3 regions of the Dysosmobacter sp. genome follow, and region 1 is predicted to be linked to each of the others. Evidence: riboswitches for the same ligand, from Rfam matches in the RefSeq annotation. Region 1 holds a riboswitch; each other region holds the start of a gene.
What was found. A riboswitch is a leader RNA that binds a small molecule or an ion and turns the genes downstream of it on or off. The one in region 1 is predicted to bind lysine.
Positions count from the first base shown of each region.

Region 2: it holds a riboswitch for lysine, as region 1 does, so the genes downstream of both, ACT67G_RS05685 (Na+/H+ antiporter NhaC family protein) here and ACT67G_RS02675 (transporter substrate-binding domain-containing protein) in region 1, are expected to answer to the same signal.
Region 3: it holds a riboswitch for lysine, as region 1 does, so the genes downstream of both, dapA (4-hydroxy-tetrahydrodipicolinate synthase) here and ACT67G_RS02675 (transporter substrate-binding domain-containing protein) in region 1, are expected to answer to the same signal.

Region 1 is NZ_DAWBAJ010000005.1:73,745-79,749, reverse strand. It holds gene ACT67G_RS02680 (amino acid ABC transporter permease) at 1-431, opposite strand, end outside; gene ACT67G_RS02675 (transporter substrate-binding domain-containing protein) at 526-1,449, opposite strand; lysine riboswitch at 1,594-1,765, opposite strand; gene ACT67G_RS02670 (phosphatase PAP2 family protein) at 1,936-2,472, shown strand; gene ACT67G_RS02665 (hypothetical protein) at 2,531-2,917, opposite strand; gene polA (DNA polymerase I) at 3,053-5,710, shown strand; gene rimI (ribosomal protein S18-alanine N-acetyltransferase) at 5,766-6,005, shown strand, end outside.
Region 2 is NZ_DAWBAJ010000015.1:15,417-21,421, forward strand. It holds gene ACT67G_RS05685 (Na+/H+ antiporter NhaC family protein) at 1-1,526, opposite strand, end outside; lysine riboswitch at 1,605-1,777, opposite strand; gene ACT67G_RS05690 (uracil-xanthine permease family protein) at 1,919-3,277, opposite strand; gene ACT67G_RS05695 (DUF523 domain-containing protein) at 3,529-3,960, opposite strand; gene ACT67G_RS05700 (DUF3783 domain-containing protein) at 3,965-4,342, opposite strand; gene ACT67G_RS05705 (NUDIX hydrolase) at 4,376-4,843, opposite strand; gene ACT67G_RS05710 (calcium-translocating P-type ATPase, PMCA-type) at 5,038-6,005, opposite strand, start outside.
Region 3 is NZ_DAWBAJ010000038.1:9,765-15,769, reverse strand. It holds gene ACT67G_RS09320 (helix-turn-helix domain-containing protein) at 89-319, shown strand; gene ACT67G_RS09315 (M20 metallopeptidase family protein) at 453-1,553, opposite strand; lysine riboswitch at 1,720-1,889, shown strand; gene dapA (4-hydroxy-tetrahydrodipicolinate synthase) at 2,010-2,897, shown strand; gene dapB (4-hydroxy-tetrahydrodipicolinate reductase) at 2,894-3,613, shown strand; gene dapD (2,3,4,5-tetrahydropyridine-2,6-dicarboxylate N-acetyltransferase) at 3,680-4,375, shown strand; gene ACT67G_RS09295 (ComEC/Rec2 family competence protein) at 4,544-5,494, shown strand; gene ACT67G_RS09290 (Gfo/Idh/MocA family protein) at 5,551-6,005, shown strand, end outside.

The DNA of each region.
Region 1 (6,005 bases):
TGGCCCGGGTCAATGGAGATGATGCCGCCCCGGACGGATTCGGCCATGTAGGCGCCGGTGTTGATGGACACCACGATGATGGAGGCCAGCCAGATGCCGCTGTTGCCGGAGAAGGCCACCTGTCCGTCGGTGAAATAGGGCAGGCCGTAGTAAATGAACACGGCCTGGAGCACCATGGGGGTGCCCCGGAAGACCTCCACATAGATCCGTACGATCACCCGCACCAGCTTCAAAAAGAAGCGCTTGACGGGAGGATCATTCTTGGCGTAGGGGATTGTGTTGAGGATGCCGCACACCAGGCCGATGATGCAGCCGATCACCGTGGCGACAACGGCCAGGATGATGGTGTTTTTGATGCCGTTCCAGTACATGGGAGAGTACTTGGTCCAGAGTACGACGATGTCCTGACCCAGCTCCAACAGCTTTTCCATGGAGGGGATTCGCTCCTTTCGTTAAAGACACGGCAGCCTCCAGCCCCGTTCAGGGCTGGAGGCACGTGTGTAAAATTACAGGTCTGCCGGGAACTTAGACCTCAGGCTGGACGGCGATGGCCTCGTCCATCAGGGTGTTGAAGTCATCCTCGGTCATGGTGGAGAGGACGGCGTCGATGGCGTCCTTGAGGGCGGTGTTGCCCTTCTGGACGGAGATGCCGATGTTCACGTTCTCGGCCCGCTCCTCCTCGGTGGCAAACTGGAAGTCGCCGTCAGTGCCGGAGAAGTTCAGGATCACCAGGCTGTCGTCCTTGGCCACAGCGCCCATGGCGGTGGGCATGTCGGTGCAGATGAAGTCTACGGTGCCGGTCTGCAGCTGCATGATCATGGCAGGAGCAGTCTCGGCGGGAGCCAGCAGGTTGGCGTTTTCAATCTGGGGCAGGCAGGAGTCATACCAGATGGTGCCGGACTGGGCGGTGCAGGTACCGCCGGCCAGATCTGCAATGGAGGTAGCGGAGGCATAGGGGCTGTCCTTGGTGGTCACGCACACGATGGTGGCGTAGTAGTAGGGGCCTGCCATGTCCACCTCGGCCATACGGTCAGCAGTCATGGACTGGCCGGCGATGTTGGCGTCCATGGTGCCGGCCTGGACAGCGGGAGTCAGGGAATCCCATGCACTGGAGACGACCTCCAGCTCCCAGCCGTAGGCGTCGCAGATCTTCTGAGCGATCATGACGTCATAGCCGTTGGCATAGGCGCCGGGCACGTTGGAGATGGGCACAGCGCCGTTGGAATCATCCATCTGGGTCCAGTTGTAGGGAGCATAGGCACACTCCATACCCACGGTGAATACGCCGTCCTCCAGGCCGGGGATGTCGCTGGTATCGGTCTGCGCCTCGGTACCCTCAGTCTGGGTGGTCTCCTCGTCGGTGGTGGTCTCGGTGGTGTCGCTGCCGCCGCAGGCGGTCAGGGACAGGGCCATGCACAGGGCCAGCAGCAAAGTTACAAATCTTCTCATCTTCGTCACCTTTCCAAAAAATTGATTGTTGCGGCGTGAAAAAACCGGTTCTCCCGCCGTCCGCCGCTGGGGCCGGAGAACAAAAAATGAACCGCTTTGTCAAGCGGTCCATGGAAAAGGCGGAATGACGCAAGGATTCCGACAGCCATTGATAGCGCTTCACAAAGTCTTGTGACAGTCCGGCGGGTATTTCCCGACGGCCCAGCGCCCCGGAGCCAGGCAGCTCCAAAACACTTCGGCGATGTCCCCTTTCCCGCCCGGCGGCTGCCTGGCCTTGCCGGAGGGTACTGATGAACCTCGCGCCTCTATCTAAGCGATTCAATTTTGAGGGCATCATACCACCAGGAAGGAGCGCTGTCAACGGGCAGAATTGGAAATATTGGAAATTTTGTGCATCCTGTCGGGAAAAACCGGAAAAAAAGACGTTGCGTCTGTGGGAAGGGCATGGTAGTGTAGAGCCAGACGCTGAAAGAAAGGAAGTTTTTCGTGCAGAATTTTGAACTGGCCATTCTGGACGCTATCCAGGCCCATCTTCGCTGCGGCTTTCTGGATGCGGTGCTGCCTGCCGTCAGCTGGACCTGCAACCACGGAGAGCTATGGATTTTGCTGGCGGTGGTGCTGGTGCTCTTCCGCAAGACCCGCCGCCAGGGCTGGAGCGTGGGATGCGCCCTGGTGTTGGACCTCATCTGCTGCAATCTGATCCTCAAGCCCCTGGTGGGCCGCATCCGGCCCTTTGCGGTGAATACCGCCGTGGAACTGTTGACGGCCCCTCCTCTGGATGCCTCTTTCCCCTCAGGACACACGGCGGCCTCTTTTGCGGCGGTATTCGCTCTCAAGGCCAGCGGCTCCCGGCTGTGGAAGCCCGCCCTGGCAGTTGCGGTGGTCATCGCCTTTTCCCGGCTGTACCTGTATGTCCACTGGCCCAGCGACGTGCTCTGCGGAGCGCTGCTGGGCGCAGCTCTGGGGTATGCCGGCGCGTATCTGGTGAAAGTCCTTTACCACCGGACGGGACGCCTTCCCTAAAAAACACCAGCCGCGGACGCAATGCCGTCCGCGGCTGGTGCGCTGTTTTTGGGAAAAATCAGTGCTGGGTGCCGTCCTCCTCGCCGGGGTGGAGGAACTTGCGGATGGCGAAGATCCCCGCCACGGCGCCTACCCCCAGGAGGGTATCCAGGGAGCTGCCGTGGGTGACGATCATCTGCCGGGCGATGGTGAAGAGCAGCACGTCGATGACAGAGGCGGCGGTGTGGAGAGCCAGCATCTTCACAAACTCCAGTCCCATCACCAGCAGCAGCGCTCCCGAGAGGAAATCTCCCACGGAGAAACTCTCCGGCACGGCGGTGAGGTCCGCGGCAGTCTGATAGAACAGCATGACGGCGCCGGCCACGATGACCACCAGAATGGCGGCGGCCAGCACCAGTTCCAAAATCCGGGTGATTTTCAAAAGCAGGGTGTGGGGATCTTTCATGGGAGTCTCCTTTTGTGGGAAAATGTATGGATTCAGTTTATCAGAAATCCCGCCGCCGTCAAGGCCCGCCTTGCGCAAAGGCAAAACTTGGGGTATACTATTTTAATCTGTGAATTCATTCCAGGAGGCAATCCCATGAAGCTCATGGCCATTGACGGCAACAGCATCATCAACCGGGCCTATTACGGCATCCGCCCCCTTACCACCCGGGACGGGCTCTATACCCACGCCGTGTTCGGCTTTCTCACCACGCTGCTGCGGCTGCGGGAGGAGGAGAAGCCCGACGCGGTGTGCGTCACCTTCGATGTCCACGCCCCCACCTTCCGCCACACGGCGGACGAGGCGTACAAGGCCACCCGCAAGCCCATGCCGGAGGAGCTGCGCATGCAGATGCCGGTGCTCAAGGAAGTCCTGGACGCCCTGAACATCCCCCGCTATGAGCTGGAGGGATGGGAGGCGGACGATTTGCTTGGCACCATTTCCCGCAAGTGTGAGGCATCGGACTGGGAGTGCGTGGTGGTGACGGGGGACAAGGACTCCCTGCAGCTCATCACCGACAAGACCAAGGTGAAGCTGGTGTCAACCCGCATGGGCCAGACCACTACCAAGGACATGACTCCGGCGGCCTTCCGGGAACAATACGGCTTCGATCCCATCCACATGATCGACCTCAAGGCCCTCATGGGGGACGCCTCCGACAACATCCCCGGCGTCCCCGGTGTGGGAGAGAAGACCGCCATGGATCTCATCCAGAAGTATGGCAGCATCGAGACCCTCTACGAGAAGATGCCGGACATCGAGGCAAAGCCCGCCGCCATCCGAAAACTGGCCGCTGGGGAGGAGAGCGCCCGCCATTCCTATTGGCTGGCCACCATTGCCACCGACGCGCCGCTGGAGTTCCGCCCGGAGGACAATCTGGTGCGTGACCCCGGCCCGGCGGCGTACCCCCTCTTTTTGCGCCTGGAGTTCACCAAGCTCATCGAGCGCTTCGGCCTTACAGCGGAACCGGCTGCCCAGGCGGCGGAGAAAAAAGCCGCGGACTTTACCGTGACAGTAGAGCAGGTGACGGAGCCGCAGCAGGCGGAGCAACTGCTCTCCCTGTGGCGGAAAGCGGATCACGTGGCCCTGCTGGCCCTGCCGGACCTCACCGGCGTGTCGGTGGTGTGCGGGACCGGGGAGACGACTGCCCTGACGGCGGAGCTGTTCTTCGACCAGTATCAGGGGGATTGGAATGGCCTTTTGCGGGCGTTGTTCTCCGCCGATATCAAAAAGGTCTCCCACAACGTCAAAGACCTCATGCGCACGTTGCTGGAAAATGGACTCCCTGCTGAGGGCTTCATCTTTGACACAGCCCTGGCGGCCTACCTGCTGGACGCAACGGCGGGAAGCTACGACTTGGCGCGCCTCTTTGTGACTTATTACAATGAGGAGCTGCCCAAGCCTCTCCATCTGGAAAAGGACGCCTTCTCCCTGCTGGGAGACCCGGCGGCGGCCCAGGCCAGCTTCGATCGATACGCCGCGGCGGTGGACGCCCTGTACGAAACACTGGTCCCCAAGCTCCGGGAGAAGGATCTGTGGGATCTGCTCCAAACGGTGGAGATGCCTCTTTGCCGGGTACTGGCGGAGATGGAGCTGGCCGGCTGCCGGGTGGATGCCCGGGCTCTGGCCACCTTTGGAGAGCTGCTCTCCGCCCGGGCCGGGGAGATTCAGCAGCGGATCTATGATATGGCGGGGGAGGAGTTCAACATCAACTCCCCCAAGCAGCTGGGGGGAATCCTCTTTGACAAGCTGGGCCTGCCCCACGGCAAGAAGACGAAGACCGGCTGGTCCACCAATGCCGACGCGCTGGAAAAGCTCCGTTATGAGGCCCCTATCGTGGGGGCGGTGCTGGAGTACCGCCAGCTTACCAAGCTCAAGTCCACCTATGCCGACGGTTTGCTCAAGGCCATGGACAGCGACGGCAGGGTGCGTACCTCTTTCCAGATGACGGTGACCGCCACCGGCCGCCTGAGCTCCACGGAGCCCAATCTCCAGAACATTCCCACCCGCACGGACCTGGGCAGTGAGATCCGCAAGATGTTCATTCCCGCCGATGGGTGTGTGCTGGTGGATGCGGACTACTCCCAGATCGAGCTGCGGCTCCTGGCCCACATCTCCGGCGATGAGGGGATGCGGGAGGCTTTCCTCTCCGGCGGGGACTTTCACGCCGAGACGGCGGCCAAGGTGTTCCATGTGGCGCCCCAGGACGTGACCCATGAGATGCGCCGCCGGGCCAAGGCGGTGAACTTCGGCATCGTCTACGGCATCTCCGCCTTTTCCCTGAGCCAGGACATCGGCTCCACGGTGGCGGAGGCCAAGGCATATATGGAGGCGTATTTTGCCACCTTCCCTGGTGTGCGGAAGTATATGGACGCCGTGGTGGAAAAGGCCCGGGAGACAGGCTTTGTGGAGACACTGTTCCACCGGCGGCGGGATCTGCCGGAGCTCACCTCCTCCAACCGCAACCTGCGCGCCTTCGGTGAGCGGGTGGCGCTGAATATGCCCATCCAGGGCACGGCAGCGGACATCATGAAGCTGGCTATGATCGCCGTGTGGCGGCGGCTGAAAGATGACCTGCCCCAGGCCCGGCTGGTGCTCCAGGTTCACGACGAACTGATCGTGGAGTGCCCGGAGGCGGATGCCCCGGAGGTGGCCCGGATCCTGGCCGAGGAGATGGAGCGGGTGGTGACCCTTTCTGTGCCCCTGACAGCGGAAGCCCACTGGGGCAAAAACTGGCTGGAAGCCAAGGATTGAGTCGGGAAGCGGAACAAAATCCAAGTTGCCGCCTGCGGGCGGAGAGGAGAAAACGATGAGAGAACAAATGCATGTGCGTATCGTGCCCATGAATGCCGACCATCTGGACGAGATTGCAGAGCTGGAGCAGGTCTGTTTTTCCACCCCCTGGTCCCGGAACATGCTGGCAGAGGAGCTGGACAACGCCTGCTCCGCCTTCCTGGTGGCTCTAGACGACGGGGGCCACGTGGCGGGCTATGCCGGCTTGCAGGTGATTTTGGACGAGGGTTATATCACCAATGTGGCGGTGCAGCCG
Region 2 (6,005 bases), on a different contig from region 1:
CAGTGGTCGCCGCACACGGCGCCGGCCATGCAGGCGGAGATACACACAATGGCAAGCGGGTTATCCATGGGGAAGACATTCTGCACAATGGGGATCAGGATGCCGAAGGTACCCCAGGAGGTGCCGGTGGCAAAGGCCAGCAGGCAGCCCACCACAAACACGATGGCCGGCAGGAACATCTGCATGCCGTCAGCGGAGCTGCGGACGAAATCCCGGACAAAATACTTGGCGCCCAGAGAGTCGGTCATGGCCTTCAGGCTCCAGGCAAAGGTCAGGATCATAATGGCGGGAACCATGGCCTTGAAGCCCTCGGGGATGCAGTTCATCATATCCCGGAAGGACATGGACTTACGGATGAGATAGTAGATAAAGGCCACCACCAGGGCAAAGGCGGAGCCCAGCATCAAGCCCACAGAGGCGTCAGAGCTGGAGAAGGCATCCACAAAGCTGGCGCCGGAGAAGAATCCGCCGGAGTAGATCATGCCGATGACGCAGAAAATCACCAGCACCACGATGGGCACCACCAGATCCATCACCCGGCCCTTGTCCTCCACCACCTCGTCATCCATCATGGCGTAGGGGTTGGAGCCGGAGAAGAGGTCGCCGTTTTCCACGGCGTTCTCCTCAAACTTGCCCATGAGGCCGAATTCCGTTTTCATGAGCACCATGCCCACCATCATCACCACCGTCAAGATGGCGTAGAAATTGAAGGGAATGGCCCGGATGAAGAGGTTTAGGCCCTGGCCGTCCTCAGCAAAGCCCGCCACAGCAGCAGCCCAGGAGGAGATGGGGGCGATGATGCAGATGGGGGCGGCGGTGGCGTCGATGATGTAGGCAAGCTTTGCCCGGGAAACCTTGTACTTGTCGGTAACAGGCCGCATGACACTGCCTACCGTCAGACAGTTGAAATAGTCGTCGATGAAGATCAGGCAGCCCAGGACGATGGTGGCCAGCTGGGCTCCCACCCGGGACTTGATGTGTCCCTGGGCCCAACGCCCGAAGGCCGCGGAGCCGCCCGCCTTGTTCATCAGGCACACCATGGCGCCCAGGATCACCAAAAACACCAGGATACCCACATTATAGCTGTCGGACAGCACGGAGACGATACCGCTCTCGAATACATGGAGGACTGTCCCCTCAAAGGAGAAGTTGGAATACAGCAGTCCGCCCACCACAATGCCGATGAACAGCGAGGAGTATACCTCCTTGGTGATCAGGGCCAGGGCAATGGCGATCACCGGAGGCAGCAGGCTCAGGGCCGTGTTGAAAAAATGGCTGGGAGACTCCACATAGCCGGTACCCCCGCAGGTGGCGCAGACATTGCTGCCGCCGCAGGCGGCGCACTCCGGATCCAGGCCGTAGCACTCCATACAGGCGGTGCTGCCGCCGCAGTCGGGACATTCAATCATCTTGGTGCCGGCTTCCTCTGTAGGATCTCCGGCGGCGAAGGCGGTCACGGACATGGCCGTGGCCAGCAGAACCACCAGTGCCAGCAGAGGCAGCAAGCGGCGCAGGTTCTTTCTCATGATACTCTCTCCTCACGCAAAAAAATAAAGCCATGATATCCATCATGACTTCATACAGGCACCGGGGAAAGCTCCATGGGTCATGACAGCGCTCCACCTTGGGGGTGACAGTCCGCCGGATGTTCTCCGACGGCCCGGCTCTTCCCCGCCAGGCAGCGGAGCAGCGCCTCGGCGGTCTCCCCTTTCCCGTCTCCCCCGGTGTCCTGCCGTCGGAGAGGGGTACTCTTGAAGCCCGCGCCTCTATCATGGGTCTAGTTGCCTGTTCATTATATAAGATATCCCCAAAAAGTCAACCATTTTCCCGCATTTTTTGTGTTTTTTGCGATGTGGGAAACGAGCAAGCGCCCGCCCCGGAGCCCCGGGACGGGCGCAGCAGCTGTAAACTTGTCCGCTTAATACCGGCCCAGAGAGGCAGCGGTATCGGAGTTTGCGGTCTTACCGAAGTGGAAGTCGTTGCCGGGCAGAATGGCGTTGAGGGCAATACCGGCAATGGCGGCGATGGCCAGGGAGGTGAGGGTAATGGAGACCTCGCCGATGTGGAAGGTCAATCCGCCGGTGAAGCCCAGGCCGCACACCAGGATGACGGCGGCAATGATGAGGTTGCGGGAATTGGTGAAGTCCACCTGGTTCTCCACCACATTCCGCACACCGATGGCGGAGATCATGCCATAGAGGATAAAGCTGACACCGCCGATGATGGCAGAGGGGATGGAGCTGACAAACGCGGCAAACATGGGGCTGAAGGAGAGGACGATGGCATAGATGGCAGCCAGCCGGATCACCCGGGGATCATGGACCCGGGAGAGCACCAGCACGCCGGTGTTCTCGCCGTAGGTAGTATTGGCGGGAGCGCCGAAGAGGCCCGCCAGAGCCGTGGCGATGCCGTCGCCCACCAGGGTGCGGTGGAGGCCGGGATCCTCGATGAAGTTCTCGCCCACGGTGGCAGAGATGGCGGACATATCACCGATGTGCTCCATCATGGAGGCGATGGCGATGGGAGCCATCACCAAAATGGCGGAGACGTCGAACTTGGCGATACTGCCGGAGAAATTGGTGATAAAGGGCTGGAAACCGATGATGCTGGTACCGGCCAGGCTGGAGAAATCCACCTTACCGGCCACAAGCGCCACAATATAGGAGCCCACCACACCCAGCAGGATGGGGATGATCTTGATCATGCCCTTGCCCCAGATGTTGGCCACGATGATGATGGCCATGGCCACCAGGGCCAGCCACCAGCAGGTGGAGGCGTTGGACACGGCGGAAGGAGCCAGGTTCAGTCCAATGAGGATGATGATGGGGCCGGTGACCACCGGGGGCAGGAAGCGCATCACCTTATGGACACCCACCGCCTTGATGATGATAGCCAGCACCACATACAAAAGGCCAGCCACCACGATGCCGCCGCAGGTGTACTGCAGCTTTACCGCCGGATCCATCCCGGCGTAGATGCCGCTGTCCATAGCCGCCATGGCCTGGAAGCCGCCCAGGAAAGCGAAGGAGGAGCCCAGGAAGGCAGGCACCTTCATCCGGGTGCACACATGGAAGAACAGCGTGCCGAAGCCGGCGAAAAACAGCGTGGACTGGATGGACAGGGGCAGGCCGTAGCCCTGTACCAGGATGGGCACCAGCACTGTGGCGCCGAACATGGCGAACATGTGCTGCAATCCCAGAATCAGCATCTTGGGCGTACCCAGGGTTCGAGCGTCCCGGATGGGCGCCTGGGCATTTTTGCTCTGATTTTCGTTCATGAAAATCTCCTTTCTTTTTTGACACACACCGCCCCCAGCGGGGCAAAAAAAATACCGGCACCAATGCCGGTCAAAGAGAAAAAAGAAGCTGGGAAAAGGACGCCGTACCGAACTGATGCAACATATCTGTCCCCTCCCATGCTATTTTGCCCTATTATACAAAATGGTATGCTCTTTGACAAGGCCGGATTTCCATGAGGAGCATCCAAAAAGAAACTCGAAAATTGTAAAAAATGACGGGATTCCTCCCGTCATTTTAAAAATTTTTCCAGTTTGGTCTCTCCATAGACCGGGATGCCGCATCGAGCCAGCAGCTCAGCTGTGACCCCATCACCAGGGTGCATCCTCCCAGAAAAAGTACCATCATAAATACTGCCACAACCGCAGGAGGGGCTGCGCTCTTTCAGAATCGCAGCTTCACATCCCATAAGGTGGCAAAGGCGCAAGGCCTCCTCCGCTCCCCGGCGGTACTGTTCCGTCACATCCTGTCCTTCTCGGGTGACCACCCGGTCTCCCCGCCGCTCCGCAGGCGGCCGGGGGGTAGACAATCCCCCCAACTGCTCCGGACATACCGGAATCAAAGTATGGTGCCGGGCCAACACGCCCGCCAGAGGGTGGGGTTTGGATGCCCCATCGTAGCGGCAGCGGCACCCCAAAAGGCAGGCTGAGATCAAAATCCGCACGCTCTTACCTCCCCAGCATGGCCTGGTGTTCACGCATCAGCTCACTGTAAAGCCGCACAGCGTCCCAGTTGCGGTTGTGGGCTGTCAGCACCGCCTTCAGGCACTCTGTTCCCACACCGGCCAGCCGCAGCGCTGAGAGCAGCGTATCCATCTGATCCTCTACGCCGCAAAGAACCATCATCCGCCCGCCCAGAGCACCGCCGGCATAGGGCGGCTGACCGCCGCTTCGCTCCGTATCCAGCCCCGCCAGAATTCCCAGGGGCGTATTGTAATCCCGGCGTCCCACCGGCACCACCGCCGCGCCGCAGGACTCGGCAGCAGTTTCAACCCGCAAAATGGATGGCAGATTCTCAAATCCAAACAACAATAATTTCGCAGCCATCACATTTCCTCCTCTTCCGGTATTTCCCGCCGCTCACACGATCCGTTTGCCGTCCAGCACTGCCAGCACCAGCTTCTCCCCCTCATATTGCAGCTTCAGGGAGAAAAAAGGCGCATCCGTGTCCAGCAGATGCAAAAAGATCTTGTCTCCCTCCCACAGGGGAAGGGACAGCAGCTCCGCCTTTTTGATCCAGGCCAGCTCCCCCTCATCGCACGCAATGGGGGTGCCGGTCCAGCCGGTGGCGGTAAACAGGTGCATGTACTCCGTGGGCCACTGGTCAGAAATAAACGTCACCAGTCCCCGGTATCGGTAATCTGTCAGGGTGAGGCCGGTCTCCTCCCGGGTCTCCCGCAGCAAACAGTCTTCCGGGCTCTCCTTGTCCAGAAACTTTCCTCCCACACCAATCCATTTGTCGTGGTTGAGATCGTTTTTCTTCTTGACCCGGTGGAGCATCAGGTACTCGTCTCCCCGCTCCAGATAACAAAGGGTCGTGTTGATCATGGATGCCTCCTCTTTCCTGGGAACCGAGAATCCACCTCCGGCGCCCATGTGTCACAAACTCTTTTTGCTATTATAATCAAAAATGCTTCAAAAGGAAACCTCTTTTTTTGAAAGTGTTGTGATTTTTCCACAAACAAGCAGCCCATGGAAGCAATTTCCACGGGCTGCTTGGGTTTTTGGCAGTTAAAGGAAACTTATTTCCCGAAATTACGGATGGCCTTGAGGATCTGGATCACCACCATGCTGCCGAAGGCCAGGCCCACGATGGCGCCTACCAGAGCCGCGGACAGCTCCGCCACCTGGAAGAGGGGCTCCAGAGGCGGCACCAGCAGCACCGCGCCCAGCAGCGCCGCGCCGATGACAAAGGCGCCCAGCAGATACTTGTTGTCCCAGAAGCGCCGCTTGAAGATCACAGGCACGGCAGCCTTGCAGTTGAAGCCGTGGAACAAACGGCTCAGGCACAGCGTGGCAAAGGCCATGGTGCTGCCCACGGCGGCACCGCCATGGGAGAGGCCGATGTGGAAAGCGGCAATGGTGGCTGCAGCGATCACCAGGCCCTCCACCACCACGTTGGTGAGGAACTCCCGGGTGAGGATCCCCTCCGTCCGGGGCCGGGGCTTCTGGTGCATCACCTCATCGGAGTGGGGCTCCAAACCCAGCGCGATGGCAGGCAGGGAATCCGTCAGCAGGTTGATGAAGAGCAGATGCACCGCAGCAAAGGGCACCGGCAGTCCCAGCAAGGAGGCGTAGAGCACCGTCAAAATCCCGGCGGCGTTGCCGGAGAGCAGGAACTGGATGGCCTTTTTGATGTTGGCATACACGTTCCGGCCGTTCTTCACCGCCTTGACGATGGTGGCAAAGTTGTCGTCCGCCAGCACCATACCGGCGGCGTCCTTGGCCACCTCGGTGCCGGTAATACCCATAGCCACGCCGATGTCCGCCTGCTTGAGGGCGGGGGCGTCATTGACGCCGTCGCCGGTCATGGCCACCAGGTTCCCCAGATCCTGCCAGGCCCGGACGATGCGGATCTTATGCTCCGGGGACACCCGGGCATAGACGCTGACCTTGGGAACAAACGCCCGCAGCTCCTCATCGCTCATGGACTCGATGACGGAGCCCTCCACCGCCTCGGTGCCGGGGGTCAGAATCCCGATCTCCTTGG
Region 3 (6,005 bases), on a different contig from region 1:
AACATCACCTCATTGCAATAATAGTCGCAGTAAGACTATAAGTCAATAGTCTTGTTGCGACTATTATAAACTGGAACCGGTGATGAATATGATTTTTTCGAGAATCCGGGACCTGCGGGAGGATCGCGACTGGAACCAGACGAAAGTTGCGGAGTATCTGGGGGTGCGCCAGACCACGTACTCCAAATATGAACTGGGGAAGCTGCCTCTGCCGGTGGACGTGCTGTTGAAGCTGTCCGATCTCTACGGCGTCAGCGTGGACTATCTGCTGGGCCGCACTGATGAGCGGACTCCTTACCCCAAAAGCAGACACCAATAAAAAACCAGCGGACGGGTTCTTCCCGTCCGCTGGTTTTGCATGTTCGTCCAGAGACACTGCCGGGCCGTTGTCGGCGCCCGGCCGCTCCGCCGGGGCCTGCAACGTGTATGTATGGTGGAAAACCGCGGTGCCCTCAGGGGAGCAGCAGCAGCTTTTTCAAGAATTCTACCCCGGCGGGAAGCACGGCCTCGTCGTCAAAGGAGAAGTCCGGCGCGTGGAGTTCCGCCGTCTTGCCCACTCCCAGGAAGAAGAACACCCCGGGGGTAAACTGCTGGTAGAAGGAGAAGTCCTCCGCTGCCAGGGCTGGAGCCTCCAGCAGATGCGGGGCGTCGGCACCCAGCTGGGCACAGAGCTTGGCGTAGAGCTCCTCGTGGTTCCACACAGCGGGATAGCCCTCACTGAGGTTTACGCTGACCGCGCACCCGGTCTCCGCCGCCAGGGACTTGCCGATGTCCTGGAGCTGCTGGCGGCAGAAGCGGAAGATATCCTCCCGGTAGGTGCGCAGGCTTCCCTCCAGCACCGTGTGGCCGCTGACGGCGTTGCGCACGGAGCCGGAGACCATCTTGCCGAAGCGCAGTACCCGGGGCTCGCCGCTGGGCAGGGAGTCCATCATATCGTAGGCCCGCTGAAGGAACTCGATGCCTGCCGTCAGGGCGTCCCGGCCCTCCGCCGCCCGGCTGAGGTGGACGCTTTTTCCCTCCACGGTGACGGTGACCTCGCTGGAGCGGGCCATCATGGGGCCGGGGCGGGAGTAGACCTCCCCCACAGGGAGGCCCGGCCACAGGTGCACGCCGAAGATGCGCCGCACCCGGTAACGCTCCAGCACGCCTGCTTCGCAGAGCTTCTTGGCGCCGCCGGTGGTCTCCTCCGAGGGCTGGAACAAAAACAGAACGTTCCGGGGCAGCTCCGCCAGATGTGCGGCGGTATACTCCGCCAGGGTGAGCATCATGGCGGTGTGACCGTCATGGCCGCAGGCGTGCATGATCCCGGGATGGGCGGAGGCGAAGGGGAGGCTCGTTTCCTCCTGTACCGGCAGGGCATCCAGATCCGCCCGGAAGGCCACGGTATCCCATTTCCCCGCGTCAAAATAGACGCACACGCTCCCGGTAATGGGGGTAAAGACCTTTCCGCCCAGAGGCTCCAGAATGGATTTGACGTACTCCACCGTCTCCGGCAGCCGGTTGTCCAGCTCCGGGATCTGGTGCAGATGGCGGCGGTACGCTACGCAAGACATGTGGGATCGACCTCCTCGCAGGCAGCAATTTGATTTCTTCCCCATCATAGCACGTTCCGGCGGCGGGGAACAGGGAAAGAGCGCATTTTTAACCTGCTTGTAATCTATTGGATGATTTTTCAAATTCACTCTTGCAACTGGTGGGGGATGGTGGTATGATAGCGAAAAATGAGATAGAGGCGCGGATGCGATGAGCGCACGGGAGCCGGCAGGCAGAGAACGTGCGGGGGGCAAGTCCGCCGAACTTTCCGGTCAGGCGTGGCCGGGAGGTGGGATCGGGAGGAAGACTTCCGGCACTGTCCGCGGACGAGAGCCCGCGGGGGCGCTATCCGCTAACAGGGAACTCCGTGCGTTTCGCATGTGACGAGCTGTCGGTAGGGGCGTGTCTCTACCGACTTTTTATTTGCCCGCCTCTTCCGGGCGGCGAAAAAACGAAAAGTATGGAGGACACTCAACATGAAATTCGAACATCTGCAGGGATCCGTTGTGGCCATGATCACTCCGTTCCATGAGGACGGCAGCGTGAACTTCGAGGTTTTGACCAATCTGCTGGAGCGCCAGATCGCCGCCGGTACCGACGCCATTTTGACGCTGGGCACCACCGGCGAATACTCCACCATGTCCCACGAGGAGGATGCCGCCGTAGTGGCCCACACCATCAAGGTGGTGAACGGCCGGGTGCCGGTCATCGTGGGCAGCGGCTCCAACTGCACCGCCACCCAGGTGGAAAAGAGCATCCAGTACCAGGACATGGGGGCTGACGCCCTGCTGCTCATTGCCCCTTATTACAACAAGGCCAATCCTGAGGGCATGTACCGCCACTTTGCCACCACGGCGGACGCGGTGCACATCCCCTGCCTGCTCTATAATGTCCCCGGCCGCACCGGCTGCTCCATTCCCGTCTCCGTAGTGGAGCGCCTGGCGACCCACCCCAACATCGCCGGCATCAAGGAGGCCAGCGGCGATATGTCCTACGCCATGAAGATCGCCCACTGCATCGGGCCGGACTTCGCCCTGTACTCCGGCAATGACGACATCACCATCCCCCTCATGAGCATCGGCGGCAGCGGCGTCATCTCCGTCTACGCCAATGTTATGCCCGGTATGTGCCATGAGATCGTGGCGGACTACCTGGGGGGCAACCAGGCCCGGGCCCTGGCAAACCACCTGAAGTACCTGCAGCTGATGAACGACCTCTTCATCGAGGTGAACCCCATCCCTGTGAAGGCGGCCATGAACCTGCTGGGCCTCAATGTGGGCCCCATGCGCCTGCCCCTGTGCGAGATGAGCCAGGCGCATCTGGAGACGCTGCGTAAGACCATGGAGGAGGCTGGGATCCTGTGAAGTTCTTACTGATCGGCCGGGGGAAAATGGGCAAACTGATCGAGAGCACGGCCTGTGCCGCCGGTGACGAGGTGGTGCTCTCCCTGGGCCACGACGATCTGGACCGGCTGGGCAGCATGGGGAAGGTGGCCGATGTGGTCATCGACTTCTCCCGGCCGGAGGCCCTGGCGGAGGTGGCGTCTTACGTTCGCCGCACGGGCACGCCGCTGCTCTCCGGCACCACCGGCTATACCGCCGGGCAGCTGGAGCAGCTGCGGAGCTTAGGCACTGCGGCGCCGGTGCTCTGGAGCGCCAATTTCTCCCTGGGCGTTGCCGTGCTGGTGCGGGCCCTCCAGTCGGTCTCCGGCGTGCTGAAGCCGGATTTCGACATTGAGATTACCGAGACCCACCACAACCAGAAGGCAGACGCTCCCAGCGGCACCGCCAAGCTGCTGCTCTCCGCCATCGACCCTGCCGGGGAGCTGCGCCCGGTGTACGGGCGGGAGGGCAACTGCGGCCGCCGCCAAAAGGACGAGGTGGGCATCCACGCCCTCCGGGGCGGCACTGTGGCCGGGACCCACACCGTCCACTTCTTCGGTCTGGATGAGGAGCTGGAGTTCACTCACCGGGCCGCCAGCCGCCAGATCTTCGCCAGCGGCGCGCTGCACATCGCCCGGATGCTGCCGGGCAAGGCCCCCGGCGTCTACGACCTGCAGGCCATTCTCTTCGGTCAGTAATGTTCCCCCCGGCGCGGGGAGCCATCAAATTCGGCGCGACCTGCGCCCAAAGGAGTTTATCAGACTATGAACGCTCAGGAAATTATCGACTATATTGCAAACTCTGAAAAGAAGACCCCGGTGAAGGTGTATGTCAACACCACCGCTCCCGTGGACTTCGGCTCCGCCAAGGTCTTCGGCGGCTCCGGCAGCTATGTGGTCTTCGGGGACTGGAGCGAGCTGGGGCCCATTCTGGAATCCAACGCCGCAATCATCACGGACTGCGTGGTGGAAAATGACCGGCGCAACTCCGGCGTGCCCCTGCTGGACATGAAGAACGTCAAGGCCCGCATCGAGCCCGGCGCCATCATCCGGGAGAAGGTGGAGATTGGGGAGGGTGCCGTCATCATGATGGGCGCCATCCTCAACATCGGCGCTGTGGTGGGCAAGGGCACCATGATCGATATGGGCACTGTCCTGGGCGGCCGGGCCACCGTGGGCAACAACTGCCACATCGGCGCAGGCACCGTCCTGGCCGGCGTGGTGGAGCCCGCCTCCGCCACCCCTGTGGTCATTGAGGACGACGTGGTCATCGGCGCCAACGCCGTGGTCATCGAGGGCATCCGGGTGGGCAAGGGCGCCGTGGTGGCCGCCGGGGCCGTGGTCATTGACGATGTGCCTGCCGGGGCCGTGGTGGCCGGGAGCCCCGCCCGCATTGTCAAGATGAAGGACGAGAAGACCGAGGGCAAGACCGCCCTGGTGGACGCCCTGCGCAAGCTGTGATTGCAGGCATCTGAAAACGTCCCCCGCCGCACAATGCGGCGGGGGACGTTTTGCGCATGCTTGTCAAAAATAGAAGGAAAATTTTGGCGCCGCTGCCGCCTCCTTTCCGGTTGCCAGGGACAACCGGGTGTGGTATCGTAAGTACAACAAATTCATAGGGGGGATGGCATGCTGCAACTGGATTTCATCAATGTGGGCAACGGGGATTCCATTCTGATTCGGGAGATGGAGGGGACGCGCCAGCGTTTTGCCATGCTGGTGGACTGCGGACATGATAACCTGGTGCGGGACGATCACCCCCCGCTCTCTGACCAGAGCTCCCGCCGGATCTACGCCGGGGATTTCCTGCGCAAACAGGGGGTGGAAAAGCTGGATCTGCTGCTGCTGACCCATTTCCACCGGGATCACATCGGCGGCCTGGGCCGCATTCTGGAGGCAGTGGAGGTGGAGCAGCTGGCTGCCACCTATGTGCCGCCTGCCGGAGCCCCGCCTCTGGAGCCTGACCGGGATCTCACCCTCCATAAGACCGCCCGGAACCTGCTGCGCTGTCTGGAGATCTACGCCGCCGCCCTGCGGGAGCATCCCGGCCGGGTGAAGCACCTTACCGTCCTGCCCGGGACGGAGCAGATGACGCTGCAGCTGACGGAGGATCTCTCCATGGACATTCTCTTCGGGGATCCCTTCCTCTATAAACGCCAGCGCCAGGTGTATGACGCCGCTTTCGCCGGGGAGCGGGAGTGCTATCCCCTGATGAAGTGGAGCAAGATGATGAATGTCTCCAGCCTGCGCCAGCGGCTCCATTACAAGGGACGGGACGTGGTGCTGGGGGGAGATACCTATGCCCATTTGTGGGAGGCGGACACCCTGGCTCCCTGTGAGGTGCTGAAGGTACCCCATCATGCTTCCCTTTCCTCCACCACCCGCAAGCTCATCGCCCAGCTGCGGCCGCAGACGGCGGTGGTATGTGTGGCGTCGGAGCGGCCGGATGAGCGGCCTCACCCCTATATCGTCTCTCTGCTCCAGGAGATGGTGCCCCAGGTGTACTTCACCGACGCGGTGCATCTGCCGGGACTGGTGGAGCCTGCCTATCACGAATCTGTCACCGTATGTCTGGACTGAACGCCCGGCCCCCGGTTTGCCGGGGGCCGGTTTTTGACTGTGAAGGAGGAAACAGAATGAATACCCTGCGCATCGGCATCGCGGGGCTGGGCCGCCTGGGCCGGGTCCACGCGGAGAACATCGCCTGCAAGATCCCCGGCGCCCGGCTGACAGCTGCCTGCACCACCCGGCCGGAGACCCTGGAATATGCCCGGCAGCTGGGGGTGACGGCCCTGTACACGGATTTCAACAAGATGTTGGCAGAGGCGGAGATAGACGCCGTGGCGGTGGTCACCACCTCCTCAGAGCACTGCTGGCAGATCGAGGCGGCACTGGACGCAGGAAAGCACGTCTTTTCCGAAAAGCCCCTGGGGGTGGATATCGCCCAGTGCCTCCAGGCCCAGGCTGCCGTGGAGCGCCACCCGGAGCTTGTGTTCATGCTGGGGTTCATGCGCCGCTACGACCCCTCCTATGCCTACGCCAAGCGGCAGGTGGATGCCGGGGTCATCGGCACGCCCTATCTGGTGAAGGC